One region of the Streptomyces sp. NPDC040622 genome, then DNA from elsewhere that is predicted to be linked to it. Evidence: riboswitches for the same ligand, from Rfam matches in the RefSeq annotation. Region 1 holds a riboswitch; each other region holds the start of a gene.
The links. Region 1 has a riboswitch for cobalamin ahead of ACZ592_RS24800 (prenyltransferase/squalene oxidase repeat-containing protein). Riboswitches for the same ligand answer to the same signal wherever they lie in the genome.
Positions count from the first base shown of each region.

Region 2: linked by a shared signal. The riboswitch ahead of ACZ592_RS28225 (ABC transporter substrate-binding protein) and the one ahead of ACZ592_RS24800 (prenyltransferase/squalene oxidase repeat-containing protein) in region 1 are both predicted to bind cobalamin.
Region 3: linked by a shared signal. The riboswitch ahead of cobN (cobaltochelatase subunit CobN) and the one ahead of ACZ592_RS24800 (prenyltransferase/squalene oxidase repeat-containing protein) in region 1 are both predicted to bind cobalamin.

Region 1 covers NZ_JBVIXD010000008.1:348,331-354,129, forward strand. The annotation lists gene ACZ592_RS24795 (prenyltransferase/squalene oxidase repeat-containing protein) at 1-994, opposite strand, end outside; cobalamin riboswitch at 1,123-1,271, opposite strand; cobalamin riboswitch at 1,284-1,427, shown strand; gene ACZ592_RS24800 (prenyltransferase/squalene oxidase repeat-containing protein) at 1,522-4,341, shown strand; gene ACZ592_RS24805 (hypothetical protein) at 4,338-5,273, shown strand; gene ACZ592_RS24810 (energy-coupling factor transporter transmembrane component T) at 5,418-5,799, shown strand, end outside.
Region 2 covers NZ_JBVIXD010000010.1:58,579-64,377, reverse strand. The annotation lists gene ACZ592_RS28240 (HAD family hydrolase) at 1-879, opposite strand, end outside; gene ACZ592_RS28235 (AraC family transcriptional regulator) at 1,118-1,987, shown strand; gene ACZ592_RS28230 (VOC family protein) at 1,984-2,505, shown strand; cobalamin riboswitch at 2,534-2,718, shown strand; gene ACZ592_RS28225 (ABC transporter substrate-binding protein) at 2,890-3,879, shown strand; gene ACZ592_RS28220 (FecCD family ABC transporter permease) at 4,128-5,249, shown strand; gene ACZ592_RS28215 (ABC transporter ATP-binding protein) at 5,339-5,799, shown strand, end outside.
Region 3 covers NZ_JBVIXD010000005.1:582,317-588,115, reverse strand. The annotation lists gene cobN (cobaltochelatase subunit CobN) at 1-2,394, opposite strand, end outside; cobalamin riboswitch at 2,436-2,559, opposite strand; gene ACZ592_RS17250 (cobalamin biosynthesis protein CobG) at 2,684-4,486, shown strand; gene ACZ592_RS17245 (precorrin-8X methylmutase) at 4,483-5,124, shown strand; gene ACZ592_RS17240 (precorrin-2 C(20)-methyltransferase) at 5,121-5,799, shown strand, end outside.

The DNA.
Region 1 (5,799 bases):
CGATGGAGGCGTAGGCGGACGGAGTGGTGTCGGTGGGCAGGTACTTGAAGCCGCCGCCGGGCTTGAACTGCTGGGCGATCAGGAAGTCGACGGGGGTCTTGCCCGCCCGGGTGAGGAAGTCACCGGTCTGCGGGTTGATGCCGCAGGCGTTCAGCCCGGCGACGGCCCAGCCGTTGGAGTCGGTGTTGGCGCCGAACATCGCGTCGAAGGCCCCGGAGTTGTTGATCAGCTTCGACTTGAGGAAGCTCTTCGCCTTGGTGACGGCAGGGTCGGTGGCCGGTACCCCGGAGACGCACAGGGAGGCCATGGCGGCGCCGGTCATGTCGATGTCGCCGGGTGCCGCGAGCGCGTCGGGGTCGCCCTCGGCCTTGCTGAAGTTCCAGCCCCCGTCGTCGTGCTGGTTCGCGCGGACGGTGCTGACGGACCGGTCGAGCAGAGCCTGGGGCACGCGCTGGGCGCCGGACGGCGTCTTGGCACCCGCGAGCGAGAGGAGCGCGAACACCGTTCCGTTGAAGTTGCTGGGCGAACCCCAGTAGCCGGGCGCGGAGTTCTGCCAGTACGCGTAGGTGTCGGCGATCAGGTTGCGGCTCGCGGAGACCCGGGCCGGGTCGATGCCCGCCGCGTAGGCGTTGATGATGCCGCGCTCGTAGTCGGTGACCACCGGCGACGTGCCGGGCCAGCCATCGGCGGCCAGGTGGGCGCGGTACACGGTGCGGGCGTTCTTCGTGGTGTCGCCGCCCGGTGCGACGTCGACGGCCGCCGTGCCCGCCGCGGCGAGGGCTGAGAACGCCCACTCGTTGGACAGACCCGTGCCCGCGTAGGAGCCGTCGGCGCCCTGGAGGGATCTGAGGTACGTCACGCCATTCGTCTTGGACGTGGCTGTCTGGCCGGGCGTGGTGGTCGCCGCGGCGGGCGACGCGGCCAGGACGAGCACGGTGAGGGCCACGGGGACGGCCGGCAGCATACGGCGGGCAACGACGTGGGCGGAGGTCATGGCGGGGTTACTCCCGGGGGAAGGGGGCGCCGGCCGCACGTCTCCCTCCCGCCGGACGCACGTACGAGAACGCACGCGGACCTGGCCGGACGACACGTGGCCGTCGCCCGAGCGCGAGGTGCGACGTCCTTGGATTGCAGGGCCGGTCGGGCATTCGGGCTCGTCCCGGCCCTCCGGCCGGTCCACACCGCTGCGCGTCAGCTCTGGATTCGCACCAGATTCCCCCGCTCGGCAGCACGGGACGTTACTCGAACCTCACAGGTCCCGCACACCCTTGTCACCTCATTCGTAACTGTGCTCTAATTCGCCCGAATCTGAACTCAGTTAACAGGGGAAGCCGGTCGAAGTCCGGCGCTGACCCGCAACCGTAGGTTCGCCGAGCACCTCAAGTGCGCGGCGGGCGAGCCGGATTACCTGGACTGAGGGACAAGTGACTGACGCCGTCGCGGACTACGGCGTGGTACGGACGGTTCCTCCACGAGGAACCTCGGCCCCCGGGCCGCCTATCACGTGCGGGACCGCCACGGATGAAGCCCAGGGGGGCAGTGGTGGGGCACAGAGGCGGGAGACGGGGCCGGGGCGTGCGCGCGAGATACGTCTCATTGCTGTGTACGGCCACCCTGGCAGTGGGCGGCGGCGCGCTCCTGCTCAACGGCGCCACCCCCGCGGCCGCCGACCCGATCGAGAGCTGCACCGCCACCAAGGGCGCGGTCGTCGCGGTGGACTTCGGCGACTGGGGAGGAGGCGTCGTCCGAGGCTGCGACGCCACCCCCACCACCGGCTACGACCTGCTGCACGAGGCCGGATTCAGCACTGCGGGGACCCGGCACGACGGCCCCGCCTTCATCTGCCGCCTGGGACACCAGGAGTTCGACTCCGGTAGGCAGTACCCGACGCGGGACGAGGAGGAGTGCAAGCTCACCCCGCCCGCGTCCGCCTACTGGTCGTACTGGATCGCGCCGCGCGGCCAGGACTACTGGACGTACAGCCCGCTCGGCGCCATGAGCCGGCAGCCGAAGAACGGCTCAGTGGAGGCGTGGGTGTTCGGCGCGACCGACCCGGACGGCACGAGCGGCGGTCCGTCGTTCACGCCCGCCCAGGTCAGGGCGGGCGGCCAGAGCGACCCCGGCGACAACCCGCCCGACGTCGAGCGCGCCGAGGTGGACCTCGACGCGGCGGACGCCTGGCTCAGGAGCAGACTCACCGAGGGCGACCACATCCGCGACGAGGGGACAGCGGGCGCCGACCTCTACCAGACGGCGCACACCGCCCTCGCGCTCGCCGCCTCCGGTGGCCGCGGTACCGCGCTCACCCGGACGACGTCCTATCTCGCGGCGCGCACCGAGGAGTTCGCCTACCCGCAGGGCCCCGGCAAGGACCCGAACCCGGCGGGCGCGGCCCTGCTCGCGCTCCTCGCCGAGAGCAACGGGGGCGACCCGCACTCCTTTGGCGGCCACGACCTCGTCGGCGACCTGGGAAGGAGCGTGTGCGCCGGCGGCGGCACGGACGCCTGCGTCGCCAAGGGGGATTTTCCCGCCGTGGGTGACGTGGAGACCCAGGCCCTCGCCGTGCTCGCGCTGCACCGCGCGGGCCGGAAGATCCCCGCCGACGCGGTCGCCCGCGTGGCCGCCCACCAGTGCAAGGACGGCGGCTTCAGCCCCACACTGCTGCGCGACGGTCAGACCTGCACCTACAGCGACCCCGCCACCACCCCGTACGCGGTCATCGCCCTCCAGCAGGCGGGCGGGTACTCCGATGTCGTGGCGAAGGCGCGCAAGAACCTGCGGGACGCCCAACTGCCCACCGGCGCGTACGGCGCCTACCCGGGCGTGACCACGGGTGACATCAGCGCCACCGGCAGATCGGCCCAGGCCCTGCGTCTGCTCGGCGACACGGTCCGCGCGGACGCCGCGGTCTCCTGGCTGTCGCGACAGCAGACGAAGGGCGGCGGCTTCGGCTTCGACGAGGGCGCGCAGGATCCGGAGCTCTATCCGACCTGGGGCGCCGTCCTCGCCGGGGCGCGCACCAGCCTGGCCTCCCTCACCGCGCGACCGCCGGAGCCGCCCCGGCCGCCGACCACCGACCCCACGGACCCGACCGGTCCCACCGACCCGGGTGACCCCACGGGACCGAACCCGCCCTGGTCCCCCGGTGAGGGCCCCGACCTGAAGAAGGGCACCGCCTACCTCACCGCGGGCTCCCGCCTCAAACAGGGCCACTACTACGAGAACATCGCCGGTACCGGCTTCGCCGACTACGGCCTGACCATCGACGGCGCCTACGCGCTCGCGGCCACCGGCCGTGACAACGACGCGCTGCGCGGTGTCGTCGACTTCCTCGACGGCAAGGGCAAGGACGGCGCGACGCCGGGCCGGACCGTCAACGACTGGACGGGCGTGGGCACTTCGCATGCCGCAGGTGGCTCACTGGGCAAGGTGGCGGTGCTCGCCCAGGCCGTCGGCCGGGACGCGCGCGACTTCGCGGGCCAGGACCTGATCAAGGCACTCGACACGTCCGTGTGCGAGAGACCGAGCCCGGCGCCGGACCGCAGCTGTCCGGCCAAGGGCGCCTACACGTACGCCCCTTCGGTGTTCTCGCAGTCCCTCGGCGTCATCGCCCAGCTCCGCGCCGGGGAGAAGACGTCGGCCGCCGCCCCCGTCGCGTACCTGCGGAGCCTGCAGCACTCCTCCGGGGCCTGGCCCAGCCTGATCCCCTCGACCGGCGACTCCGAGGTGGACTCCACGGCGATGGCCGCCATGGCCCTCGACCTGGTGAAGGACGCCGCGTCGGAGAAAGCCGTCGACAAGGCGCTCGCCTGGATCGCCACCAAGCAGCTCCGGGGCGGCGGGTTCCCCGGCGCCTCGGGCAACTCGGTCAACTCGGCGGCCCTCGCCGTGCAGGGGCTCTCCCTGGACGCGGCGAAGTACGGTGCCGAGATCAAGAAGGCCCGCAGGTTCCTCGCCGGGCAACAGAACACGGACGGCGGGTTCAACGTCGCGGCGGGCGGTCAGCGCGGTTCCGACGTGCGCGCCTCCACGCAGGGCCTCGGCGGGGCGGTCGGCACCTCCTTCGGCACGCTCGTCAGGGACCTGGACGGGACGACTCCGCAGCCGCCGCCCCCTGCGTCCACCGACGGCCCCTCGGGGAACGCCACTCCGGACATCGTGACCCCCGGCGCGGACGGCGGCGCGGGCCCCTCGGCCGCGGGGCCCTCGCCCGACGGCGCCCTCGCCTCGACCGGTGCGCACGTGGCGGCACTCGCCCTGGCAGCCCTCGCCCTGTGCCTCGCCGGGTGGCGCACGGTCGTCGTCGCCCGCCGCCGCACTGCCACAGGAGGCCACCAGTGATCATCCGTTTCCTGCGTACGTTCGCGGGTGCGACCGGCGCCCTGACGCTGGCCGTCGCGGCCCTGAACGCCACAGCCGGTCCTGCCACCGCCGCGCCCCGGCCCATGGGCCAGTGCACCACCCGCGCGGGAGCCGTGCTCGCCGTCGACTTCAGCGACTGGGGCGGACCCGTCTTCCGCTCCTGCGGCACCACGCCGACCACGGGCTACGAGCTGCTCAACCAGGGCGGCTGGCGGACCACCGGCACCGGCCACGACGGCCCGGCCTTCATCTGCCGGATCGGCTACAGCGGCTACAAGGGCGGCAAGCAGTTCCCGACGGCGGCACAGGACGACTGCGTCCTCACCCCGCCCGCCTCCGCCTACTGGTCGTACTGGCACGCCGACCCGGGCGAGAACACCTGGGAGTACAGCCAGCTCGGCGCCATGCTCTACAAGCCCAAGCCGGGCAGCGTCGACCTGTGGATCTTCGGCGGCACCAACATCGAGGGCACCAAGGGCCGCCCGACGCTCGCCCCCGACCAGCTGCGCGCCCACAACGCCCGCCCCACCGGCGGCGGCAAGCCCCGCTCGGCATACGAGAGGCGGACCTCCAAGCCGCTGCCGCCGAACGTCGACACCGGACCCGCTCCGGAACGGCCCGCCAAGAAGAAGAGCGCCGCGCCGCCCCCGGAGCCCGGCAAGTCCGCGAAGAAGCCACCCCCCTCGCCCTCGCCGTCCGATTCACCCTCCGCGACCCCTTCGGCGAGCGGCGCGGCGGGCGGGGCGAAGGCCGGGCCGAAGCCGTCCTCCAAGGTCATCGACGCGGCCCCGGCGGCCGACGCCGCGCACGACGCGGGCTCCTACGCACCGGCCGCCACCACCGGCGCGCTGGTCCTGCTCATCGGGGGCGCAGCCGTGTACGCGGCCCGGCGCCGCCGCCGTACGGAGTAGTCCGTGCCGGACAGCACTCCGACAGGGCGCACAGGCACCTCCGGTGTACGCGCAGGTGCCGCTGACGCGCTCCGGGGCGCGCCGGGAACGCCGGCAGCCGCGCCCGCCGTCGCCCCCGCGCGCCCACACGCGGCCGAGCGGCGGCTGCCCCGCACCCTGCACCCGATGGCCTGGTGGGTGTGGGCCCTGGCCCTGGCCACCGCGGTCAGCAGGACCAACAACCCGCTGCTGCTCTTCCTCGTGCTCGCCGTCCTCGGCCACGTCATCAGTGTGCGCCGCACCGAGGCGCCCTGGGCCCGCGGCTTCAAGTACTACCTGTACCTGGCGCTCACCGTCATCGCGATCCGCGTGCTCTTCCGCGCCCTCTTCGCCACCGGCATCACGCCGCACGACCACTTCCTCTTCTCGCTGCCGCACATCCCCACCCCCGACTGGTACGCGGGCATCCAGCTGGGCGGCCCGGTGTCACTGGAAGCGCTCCTCTCCGCCGCCGTGGACGGCCTGCGCCTTGCCTGCATGCTCTGCT
Region 2 (5,799 bases), on a different contig from region 1:
GATCGCCGCGGGCTTGCCCTCGTACCAGGTCAGCGGCGCCCACAGGTTCGGCGTCAGCTCGCGCCCCGCGAGCTTGGCACGGTCCTTCTCGCCGAAGCGGTCCTCGGCGATCTCCTTGCGGGAGCTGGTCACCTCACCGGTCTTGCGGTCCTTGAGCTGCATGGAGACGCCGATGACGTTCTGCGGCTTCACGCCGTAGCCGTACTTCGGGTCCGCGAGCACCATGCGCACCAGGTCCTCGCTGGCCGCGCTGACCACGTACACCTCGACGCCGTGCGAGCGCAGGGTCTTGTAGAGCTGCTGCATGCCGCGCGAGAACTCCGGCGGCTTCACCTCGGTCTTCGTGAGCTTCCCGTCCTCGTAGTACTCGGCCGGGATCGGCTTCTTGTACGCCAGGAGTTCGTCGACGTACCCCTTGAGCTCCTTCAGCGTGAAGCCGGAGAAGATCTGTGCGGCCCACGGGTAGCAGACCTGGTCGTCGACCTCGCACAGCCGGTTGTAATAGCTGTAGAGGCTTTCCTTGTGCCCGGCCTTGTCCTTGAAGGGGATGACCTTCAGCGAGGGGTCCATCGTCTTGCGGGTCAGGACGCCCTTCATCTCCAGGAAGGGGAGGAGCGACTCCTCCAGGTCGTTGCGGTACGTCGTGTTGTCCGCGTCGAAGACGGCGTACGCGCCCTTGTGGTCGTTCCGCGCGATGACCTTGCCGAGCTTCTTCGCGACGGGCTTCGGCCAGTGCGACAGCTCACGGGCCGTGGCCGCCGAGGTGTCGGCGGCCGTCGCCTGGCTCGTCGGCCACAGGGCGCCGCCCGCGAGGACGGCGGCGGCGAGCGCCCCCGTGGTGCCGATGACGGCCAGCTTGCTCTTTGCCCGTACTGCCATGTCTCTACGTCCCTGCCGTTCCCTGAGAGCGATCTGCGGCCCCGTCCGGAGCGGCGCGCAATGCTATGGGGCGGGGCGGGCATTTCCCATGATCGAAGTCACCGTGGCCGGGGGGCATGGGTGAGATGAACACGGGTAGCCGAATGAGACTCCGAAAAGGCCTCCCGTGGCCACGGCCTCCCACGGCCTCCGGTCACCCGTGCCTCGGCCGCTGCCGCTGCCGCGCATACTGGAACACATGGGCTCCCGTGAGTTCGTCCGGACCGTTCCCCGGCTCGACGGCATGGTCGTCTCCGCGGTCGGCTACCGCACCGCGGGGCAGCGCCCCGCCCTGCACCGGGGCCTGCCGTCCCCGTACCTGACCGTGATCTTCTCCCTGGACGGCCCCATCGTCACCGGCGCGACCCCCGACGGGGCGTGGGGCCCCGGCGCGGCGCGCACCGACATCGTCGTCGGCGGCCTGCACCAGAGCCCCGCCTACGTCGTCCAGCCCGAGCACGAGGCCGGCATCCAGCTCGCCGTGCACCCCCTCGCGGCCCGCGCGCTCCTCGGGCTGCCCGCGGCGGACCTGGCCGGCCAACTCGTCGTCGGCGGCACCGACGTCCTGGGCGCGTACGCGGGCGAGGTCCGCGAGCGGCTGTGCGCGCTCGACCGCTGGGAGGACCGCTTCGACCTGCTCTCCGCCTACCTGAGGCGGCGCGCGGCGGACGACCGCACCACCGCTCCCGTACGCCCGGAGGTCGCCGAGGCCTGGGCGTGGCTCGCCCGGCACCGGGGCGCGGGCACCCTGGGCGGCCTGTCCCGGCACGTCGCGCTCAGCGAACGCCGGCTGACGGCGTTGTTCCGCGCCGAGACCGGCCTGAGCCCCAAACAGGCCGCCCGCCTGATGCGCTTCCAGCACGCCAAGTCCGCCGTGACCCGTGCCGTAGCGGCGGGCGCACCGCCCGACCTGGCCGGGGTCGCGGCCGACACCGGCTACTACGACCACTCCCACCTGGTCCGCGACTTCCAGCAGTACACAGGGTCGAGCCCGACCCGCTGGCTGGCCGAAGAGTGCCGGAATATCCAAGCCGGGGCGCACGGCACGGGCGAAGACTCGAAGGCATGAACACCACGCCTGACACGACGCCTGACGCGACACCTGGCCCCACGCCTGACACGACACCTGCCCCCACACCTGACCCCACGCCGAATTCCGCATCCGGCACGACCACGGAGAAGCAGGGGCTCAGCACGCCCCCTCCCGCCATCTGGCCGGCCCTCCAGGCGGAGGACGCCTCCGCGCTGATCGACTTCCTCGTCGGCACCGTCGGTTTCCTGCGCACCGCCGTCTACGAGGACGGGGGCCGCGTGGCCCACGCCCAGCTGGACTGGCCCGAGGGCGGCGGCGTCATGCTCGGCTCGTACGATCCGGCCGCCGCGGCCACCTGCGGAAAGCCCGGCACTGCGGGCGCCTATGTCGTCACCGGCCAGGTGGACGACCTGTACCGCAGGCTCACGGCGGCGGGCGTGAAGGTCACCGCTGAGATCGAGGACAAGCCGTACGGCAGCCGCGAATTCGGCATCGAGGACCCGGAGGGAAACCGCTGGTCGTTCGGCACGTACCGGGGCGAGCCCCGGCCCTGACCGGCGATCCGGGCCAGGACCGGCCGCGTGATAACTTGCGCAAGCCAGTCAAACCCACACCTGGGCCAGGGAATCCGGTGCAAGACCGGAACTGACGCGCAGCGGTGAGGGGGACGGGCGGGGCCACGGCCACTGGGCGTCCACGGACGCCCGGGAAGGCGCCCCGTCCGGCCGATCCCGAGTCCGAAGACCTGCTGGCGCCTCCGCTCGCACACCGGGCGGCGGAGGACGTGACGCAGGCCAGGCTCCGCGTATGAGCCGTGACATCCAAGGGATCCCGTGTCCTCGACAGCCCGTATATCCGCTCGTGCATCGGCTCGCGCATCCGCTATATCCGCTCGCGCATCAGCTCGTACGTCCGCCCTGCTCTGCGTCGGAGCGCTCGTGCTCACCGCGTGCGGCGACGGCTCCACGAGCAAGCCCGCGAACCGGGCGGACCGGAGCGCCGACGGCTATCCGGTCACGGTCGCCTCCTGCGGCAAGGAGGCGAAGGTCGAGGCCCCGCCGCGCCGCGCCGTCTCCCTGGACCAGGGCTCCTCGGAGATCCTGCTCTCCCTCGGCCTCGCCGACCGCATGGTGGGCACCGGCACCTGGACCGACCCGGTCCTGAAGAACCTCGCGAAGGACAACGCGAAGGTGGAGCGGCTCGCCGACCGCTACCCGTCGCTGGAGAAGGTCCTCTCCAAGGAGCCGGACTTCGTCAGCGCCTCCTTCCTCTACACGGTCGGCAAGGGGGGCGTCGCCGACCGTACGAAGTTCACCGAACTCGGCGTACCCGTCTACGTCTCGCCCTCCGACTGTGCCGGCAAGGACAACGACGGCGGCGGCGACGGAAAGCGCGTCAAGACCCTCACCATGGACACGGTCTACGGCGAGGTGCGCGACCTGGCGAAGGTCTTCGGCGTCCAGAAGCGCGGGGAGCGGCTGATCGCCGACCTGCGGCGCCGGGTCACCAAGGCCACCAAGGACATCGACGCCTCCGACGCGACGCTCCTCTACTGGTTCGCCAACTCCGACGCCCCCTACCTGGCGGGCTGCTGCGGCGCCCCCGGCATCATCACCCGCGAACTCGGCGCGAAGAACGTCTTCGACGACACCCGCGAGGAGTGGCCCCAGATCAACTGGGAGACCGTCGCCGACCGCGACCCCGACGTCCTCGTCCTCGGCGATCTCACCCGCAAGTCCCAGTCGGCGGAGAGCGCCGCGGCGAAGATCAAGTTCCTGGAGTCCAACCCGGCGACCAAGAACCTGACCGCGGTGAAGAAGAAGCGGTACGTGCTGCTCAGCGGCCAGGCCATGAACCCCTCGATCCGCACGGTCGACGGCATCGAGCAAGTGGCCGCGGGGCTGCGGAAGTTCGGGCTCGCCAAGTGAGCGGGGCGGCGCCCGGCAAGGAGAGCGCTCCTGAGCCGGTGGCATCGGAGCGGAAGCGGAAGCGGGACCTGGAGCGGGGCCTGGACCGAGACCTGGACATGGACCGGGACCGGAACCGGGACCGGGACCGGGGCCTGGACCGGAACCTGGACCTGGACCGGGACCTGGACCTGGACCTGGACCTGGACCTGGACCTGGACCGAGAACAGGACCAGGGCCGAGACCGGGGCCTGGACCGAGACCTGGACATGGACCGGGACCGGGACCTGGACCGAGAACAGGACGGGGACCTGGATCAAGGCCGGGAACCGGCAGTCCCGGCCGACCTCAGGGGCCGGACCGGCCGGACCGGCCGCACCGGCCTGCGCCTCGGCCTGCTCTGGCTGGCCGGCGCCGCCGCGCTCGTCCTCTCGGTGTCCGTGGCCGTCACCATCGGCCCCGCGGACATCTCCGTGCCCGACGTGTGGTCGACCGTCGCGGCCCACCTCGGCTGGGGCGAGACCCCGCTCACGCCGATCAGGGACGGCATCGTCTGGAACCTGCGGATGCCGCGCACCCTGCTCGCCGCGGTCTGCGGCGCGGGCCTCGCGGTCTGCGGCGCTGTCATGCAGTCCCTGCTCCGCAACCCCCTCGCCGACCCGTTCGTGCTCGGGGTGTCGTCCGGGGCGTCCACGGGAGCGGTCGCGGTCGTCGTCCTCGGCGTCGGCGGGGGAGTGGTGTCGATCTCGGCGGGCGCCTTCGCGGGCGCGGTCTGCTCCTTCGCGCTGGTGCTGCTCCTGAGCCACACGCTGGGCGACACCACGGACCGGGTCGTGCTGTCCGGTGTCGCGGCCATGCAGCTCTTCTCCGCGCTGACCTCGTTCGTCGTCCTCACCGCGGGCGACGCGGAGACCACCCGGGGCGTGCTGTTCTGGCTGCTCGGCTCGCTCAGCGGGATCGGCTGGACGGACGTGTGGCTGTGCGCGGGGGTGCTCGCGGTGGCGCTGGTCGTCTGCCTCGCCCACGCCCGTACGCTCGACGCCTTCGCGTTCGGCCCGGAGGCGGCGGCGACGCTGGGCGTCCGGGTGGCCCGCACCCGTCTCGTCCTGCTCTGCACGACCGCGCTCCTGACCGCGGCCCTGGTCAGCTCGGCGGGTGCGATCGGCTTCGTCGGCCTGGTCCTGCCGCACGCGGCGCGTGCGGTCGTCGGCTCCGGGCACGCCCGGCTGCTCCCGGTCACGGCACTGGCCGGCGCGGTCTTCCTGGTCTGGGTGGACACACTGGCCCGCACGGCCCTCGACCCGCAGGAGGTTCCGGTCGGCGTGGTGACCTCACTCATCGGCGTACCGGCGTTCGTGGCGGTGCTGTACCGGACGCGGAGGGCGACGTGACGCACGACAGCGACAGCGACAGCGACATTGACCTCGACATCGGCATCGACAGCGGCATCGACATCGACAGCGCGGAGGGCAGCACGTACGTGACCGCCACCCCGCAGGGTGCCGTGGGCCTGCGCGCCGACCGCGTGAGCCGGGAGGCGGGCGGGCGGCTCGTCGTCGACGGCGTCAGCCTCGCCCCGCCGGCCGGCGCCACCGTGGGACTCCTCGGCCCCAACGGATCCGGCAAGTCCACGCTTCTGCGCATCCTCGCGGGCGTTCTCGCCCCGGCCTCCGGAGTGGTCACCCTGGACGGCCGAGGCATGTCCGACACGGGCCGCCGAGCGGTGGCCCGGCGGATCGCCGTCGTCGAGCAACACGCCTCGACGCAGGTCGAGTTGACGGTACGGGACGTCGTACGGCTCGGCCGTATCCCGCACCGCCGCGCGTGGTCGGCCCCCACGCCGCACGACGAGCGGGCGGTGCGCGACGCGCTGGCCCGCACGGGGCTCACCGAACGCGCCGCCCAGGCCTGGCACACGCTCTCCGGCGGCGAGCGCCAGCG
Region 3 (5,799 bases), on a different contig from region 1:
GCCCGAGGGGCCGGCGGGGACGAAGCCGCCGTTCAGGGCGTGCACCGCGTGATCGAGCTCGGCAGTGGTGGCCGCCAGGCGCGGGACGACCTCATGAGCCGCGAACTCCAGGACGGCGGCGACCTGTTCGCCCTGGCCCGCGGCCACCGAAGCCACCGCCGCCGGGTCCCAGCCCGCGTCGTCCATCGCCTGCACCAGCGCGCGGGCCCTGTCCTCCGCCTCGTCGGCGCCGGCCCGCGTGGCGGCGGACTCGTCCAGACCGAGCGCCTCCCGCAGGCCGGGCAGGGCCGTCGTGCCGCCCCAGATCTGGCGGGCCCGCAGGATCGCGAGGACCAGGTTGACGCGGTCGCCGCCCGCCGGCGCCTTGCCCAGCACGTGCAGACCGTCGCGGATCTGCATGTCCTTGATCTCGCAGAGCCAGCCGTCGACGTGCAGCAGGAAGTCGTCGAAGCCGTCGTCGTCGGGACGGTCCTCCAGGCCCAGGTCGTGGTCGAGCTTCGCGGCCTGGATGAGCGTCCAGATCTGCGCGCGGATCGCGGGCAGCTTCGCCGGGTCCATGGAGCTGATCTGCGCGTACTCGTCGAGGAGCTGCTCCAGGCGCGCGATGTCGCCGTAGGAGTCGGCGCGCGCCATCGGCGGCACCAGGTGGTCGATGAGCGTGGCGTGCACGCGGCGCTTGGCCTGCGTGCCCTCGCCCGGGTCGTTGACCAGGAAGGGGTAGATCAGCGGCAGGTCGCCGAGCGCCGCGTCGGGGCCGCAGGCCGCGGAGAGGCCGGCGTTCTTGCCGGGCAGCCACTCCAGGTTGCCGTGCTTGCCGAGGTGGACCATCGCGTCGGCGCCGAAGCCGCCGTCGGCCGCGGGCGCCGCGATCCAGCGGTAGGCCGCCAAGTAGTGGTGCGAGGGCGGCAGGTCGGGGTCGTGGTAGATCGCGATGGGGTTCTCGCCGAAGCCGCGCGGCGGCTGGATGAGGACCAGCAGGTTCCCGCGGCGCAGGGCGGCGAGCACGATGTCGCCCTCCGGGTCGCCGCCCCGGCCCACCCGGCTGCGGTCCAGGAACATCTCGCCGGGCGGCGGGCCCCAGTGGCCCTCGACGGACGCGCGCAGCTCCGCGGGGAGCGTGGCGTACCACCGCTTGTAGTCGGCGGCGGGTATGCGCACCGGGTTGGCGGCGAGCTGCTCCTCGGTGAGCCACTCCTGGTCGTGGCCGCCCGCGTCGATGAGCGCGCGGATCAGCTCGTCGCCGTCGCCGGAGACCAGGCCGGGGATGTCGGCCTCGGGGCCGAAGTCGTACCCCTCGGCGCGCAACCTGCGCAGCAGCTCGACGGCGGAGGCGGGGGTGTCGAGCCCCACCGCGTTGCCGATGCGGGAGTGCTTCGTCGGGTACGCGGACAGCACCAGGGCCAGGCGCTTGTCGGCGGCCGGGATGTGCTTCAGGCGGGCGTGGCGCACGGCGATGCCGGCGACGCGGGCCGCCCGCTCGGCGTCGGCCACGTACGCGGGCAGGCCGTCCTCGTCGATCTCCTTGAAGGAGAAGGGGACCGTGATGAGGCGGCCGTCGAACTCCGGCACCGCGATCTGGCTCGCGGCGTCCAGCGGCGAGACGCCCTCGTCGTTCTCCTCCCAGGCCGCGCGGGACCCGGTCAGGCAGAGCGCCTGGAGGATCGGCACGTCGAGGCCGGTCAGGGCGCCCGCGTCCCACGACTCGTCGTCGCCGCCCGCGGAGGCCTCGGCGGGCTTGGTGCCACCGGCCGCGAGGACCGTCGTCACGATGGTGTCGGCGGCGCGCAGCGCGTCGATCAGCTCGGGCTCGGGGGCGCGCAGCGACGCCACGTAGAGCGGGAGGGGCCGCGCGCCCGCGTCCTCGATCGCACCGCAGAGCGCGTCCACGAACGCGGTGTTGCCGCTCATGTGGTGGGCGCGGTAGTAGAGCACGGCCACCGTCGGGCCCTCGACCTCGCGCGCGGTGCGCTCCAGCGGGCCCCAGGAGGGTGCGGGCGCCGGCGGCTCGAAACCGTGCCCGGTGAGCAGCACGGTGTCGCAGAGGAAGCGGGCCAGCTGCTCCAGGTTCGCGGGGCCGCCGTGCGCGAGGTAGGCGTGCGCCTCGGCGGCGATGCCGACCGGCACGGTGGAGGAGGCCATCAGCTGGGCGTCGGGCGCCTGTTCACCGGTGAGCACGACGACCGGCAGGCCGGTGGCGATGAGCTGGTCCAGGCCGTCCTGCCAGGCGCGGACGCCGCCGAGGAGGCGGACGACGACGAGGTCGACGCCGTCGAGCAGGGCGGGCAGCCCGGTGAGGTCGAGGCGCGAGGGGTTGGCGAACCGGTAGTCGACCGGGCCTCCCGCCGCGCGGGCGCTGAGCAGGTCGGTGTCGGAGGTCGACAACAGCAGAAGCATGCGGGCGCAGGCCTTCCTCGGGGTGTCCGCGCCCCGGGTGGTCGTATGGACGGCAGGAGTTCCTGGCTCACCCCACACGGGTGGGGCTCACAGTGGCGGGACCGCGCCGGAATCGCACCGGGCTTCCTCCCTCGGGTCCTGGTGGACCCACGCCGTCGCTGGCGTCGGCGGACCTGTCGGACCGCCGCCTGCATAGTAAGTCCTGCCCGCGTCCGGCGGGGCGGCCACCTGCCGCGACGGCCCGTCCCGGCAGGCGACCGGCCGGATCCGCGTGGGTATGCTCGCCGCCATGCCGCCCACCCCAGCTCTCCCCCCAGACCAGGGCGAATCCGTCATACGCGACCGGGGTGACGCCTGCCCCGGAGCGCTTCGCCTGCACCTCGCCGACGACGGCCGGCTCGCCCGACTCCGCCTGCCCGGCGGCCTTTTGACGACCCGTCAGGTCGTGGCGCTGGGGACGGCGGCGGAGCGCCTGGGGGACGGGAACCTCAGCATCACCTCGCGCGGCAACATCGAGCTGCGCGGCCTGGGCGAGACGTGCGGCGGCGAGCTCGCCCGGCTGCTCGCCGACGCGGGCCTGCTCCCCTCCGAGCGGCACGAACGCGTCCGGAACATCGTGGCGTCCCCGGCCGCGGGAACCGACGGACTCGGCCACGCCGACGTGCAGTTGTGGGTCCGTGAGCTGGACGGACTCCTCTGCGCCGAGGAGTGGACCGCGGAACTCTCGGGCCGCTTCCTGTTCGCCCTGGACGACGGGCGCGGGGACGTGGCCGGGCTCGGCGGCGATGTGACCTTGATCGCAGAATCCGGCGGGACGGCGGTCGTACGGCTCGGGGACCTCGCCCGCCGCGTCGCCGCGCCGGACGCCCCGCGCGCCGCACTCGCCGCCGCCGGCGCCTTCCTCGCCGCCGCGCGCGCGGCGGGCAACGGGGCCTGGCGGGTGGCGGAGCTGCCCGGCAGCCCGGGTGCGGACCTTGCGGGGGCGCTGGAGCGGGCGGGCATCTGGGCCGAGTCCGTCGGGGCCGGGTCTGGCGGGGCCGGGTCCGCCGGGACCGTGCCGGTCGGGACCGTGCCCATCGGGGTTGCGTCCGCCGAGGCGGTGCCCGCCGGGGCCGTGCCTGTCGAGATCGCGTCCGCCGGGGCGGTGCCCGTTGGGGCTGCGCCCGTCGGGACCGTGCCCAGCGGGGTTGCGTCCGCCGAGGCGGTGCCCGCCGGGGCCGTGCCTGCCGGGACCGCGTCCGCCGGGGCGGTGCCCGTTGGGGCCGCGCCCGTCGAGGTCATGCCCAGCGGGGCTGTGTCCGCCGAGGCGGTGCCCGCTGGGATCGCGTCCGCTGGGATCGCGCCCGTCGGGGCCGCGCCCACCGGGACCCCGCCCGCGGGGACCGCGCCCGCCGGGATCGCGTCCGTCGGGGCGGCGCCCACCGGGGCCGCGCCCACCGGGGCCGCGTCCGTCGGGGCGGCGCCCACCGGGGCCGTGCCCGCCGGGCCCCCGCCGGTGACCCTAGGTGCCCCGCCGGCCCCGGGCGTCACCGGCCGCGCGGTCGCCGTCGACGTTCCCCTCGGCCGCGTCGACGCCGCCCAGTGGCGGGCCCTCCTGCCGCTCCCCGCCGACGAGCTGCGCGTCACCCCGTGGCGCGGCTTCGTGCTCCCCGGCTTCGCCGACGCGGACGCGGCCCGGGACCGCCTCGCCGTCCTGGCCGACGCCGGGTACCTCACCACCGCCGACTCGCCCTGGCGCGGCGTCGGCGCCTGCGCCGGCCGCCCCGGCTGCGCCAAGTCCCTCGCCGACGTGCGCGCGGACGCCGTGCCGGGCCTCGACGACGGGATCCCCGCCCACGGCGCGCTGCCCGTCCTGCCGGTCCATTTCTCCGGCTGCGAACGCCGCTGCGGACACCCGCGCGGCGACTGGGTCGACGTCCTCGCCACCGGCGGCGGGCGGTACGAGGTGACGGCGCGCACGGCCGGCGAGGCGATCCCCGTGCCCGACGGCACCCTGACCGACCGCGTCACCACGGCACGTACCCGCACAAAAACGGTACGTACCACCACGAACACCGCATGCACCACCACGAGAACGACGGCCACGAGATGAGCGAGAGCACAGTGTTCGACTACGAGAAGGACGGCGCGGCGATCTACCGCGAGTCCTTTGCCACCATCCGCGCGGAGGCCGACCTGAACGGGCTGCCCGCCGACGTCAGTCAGGTCGCGGTCCGGATGATCCACGCCTGCGGCATGGTCGACCTCGTGAAGGATCTCGCCCACAGCCCGCGGGTGATCGCCGACGCCCGCAAGGCGCTGCGCGACGGCGCGCCGATCCTTTGCGACGCGAACATGGTCGCCAGCGGCGTCACGCGCAAGCGGCTGCCCGCCGGCAACGACGTGATCTGCACCCTCGCCGACCCGTCCGTGCCGGACCTCGCGGCGCGGCTGGGCACGACCCGCAGCGCCGCCGCCCTCGAACTCTGGCGCGACCGCCTCGAAGGCTCGGTCGTCGCCATCGGCAACGCCCCCACGGCGCTCTTCCGCCTCCTGGAGATGATCGAGGAGGGCGCGCCCCGCCCCGCCGCCGTCCTCGGCATCCCGGTCGGCTTCGTCGGCGCCGCCGAGTCCAAGGACGCGCTCGCCGCGCACTCCTCGGGCCTGGAATATCTGGTCGTACGGGGTCGCAGGGGCGGCAGTGCGATGGCCGCGGCGGCGATCAACGCGATTGCGAGCGAGGCCGAGTGAACACCGAACAGAGGACCGAACGGCTCACCGAACAGAGCACCGAACAGAGCACCGAACAGCGCACCGAGAACGCGACCCGGGCCGCCGGGACCGCGCAGGGGCGGCTGTACGGCGTCGGGCTCGGCCCGGGCGACCCGTCGCTGATGACCCTGCGCGCCGTCGAGGTGATCGCGGCGGCCGACGTCGTCGCCTACCACTCGGCACGACACGGCCGTTCCATAGCCCGCTCGATCGCGGCCGCGCACCTGCGCGCCGACCACATCGAGGAAGCGCTGGTCTACCCCGTCACCACGGAGAGCACCGACCACCCCGGCGGCTACCGCGGCGCCCTCGACGACTTCTACGAGGAGGCCGCCGCCCGCCTCGCCGTCCACCTCGACGCGGGCCGCACGGTCGCCGTCCTGGCCGAGGGCGACCCGCTCTTCTACGGCTCCTACCAGCACATGCACAAGCGCCTCGCGCACCGCTACCCGACCGAGGTGATCCCCGGCGTGACCTCGGTGAGCGCGGCGGCGGCCCGCCTCGGCGAGCCGCTGGTGGAGGCCGAGGAGGTCCTCACCGTCCTGCCCGGCACGCTCCCCGAGGAGGAGCTGGCCGCGCGTCTGGCGGCGACGGACTCCGCGGTCGTCATGAAGCTCGGCCGTACGTTCGGGAAGGTGCGCGGCGCCCTGGAGA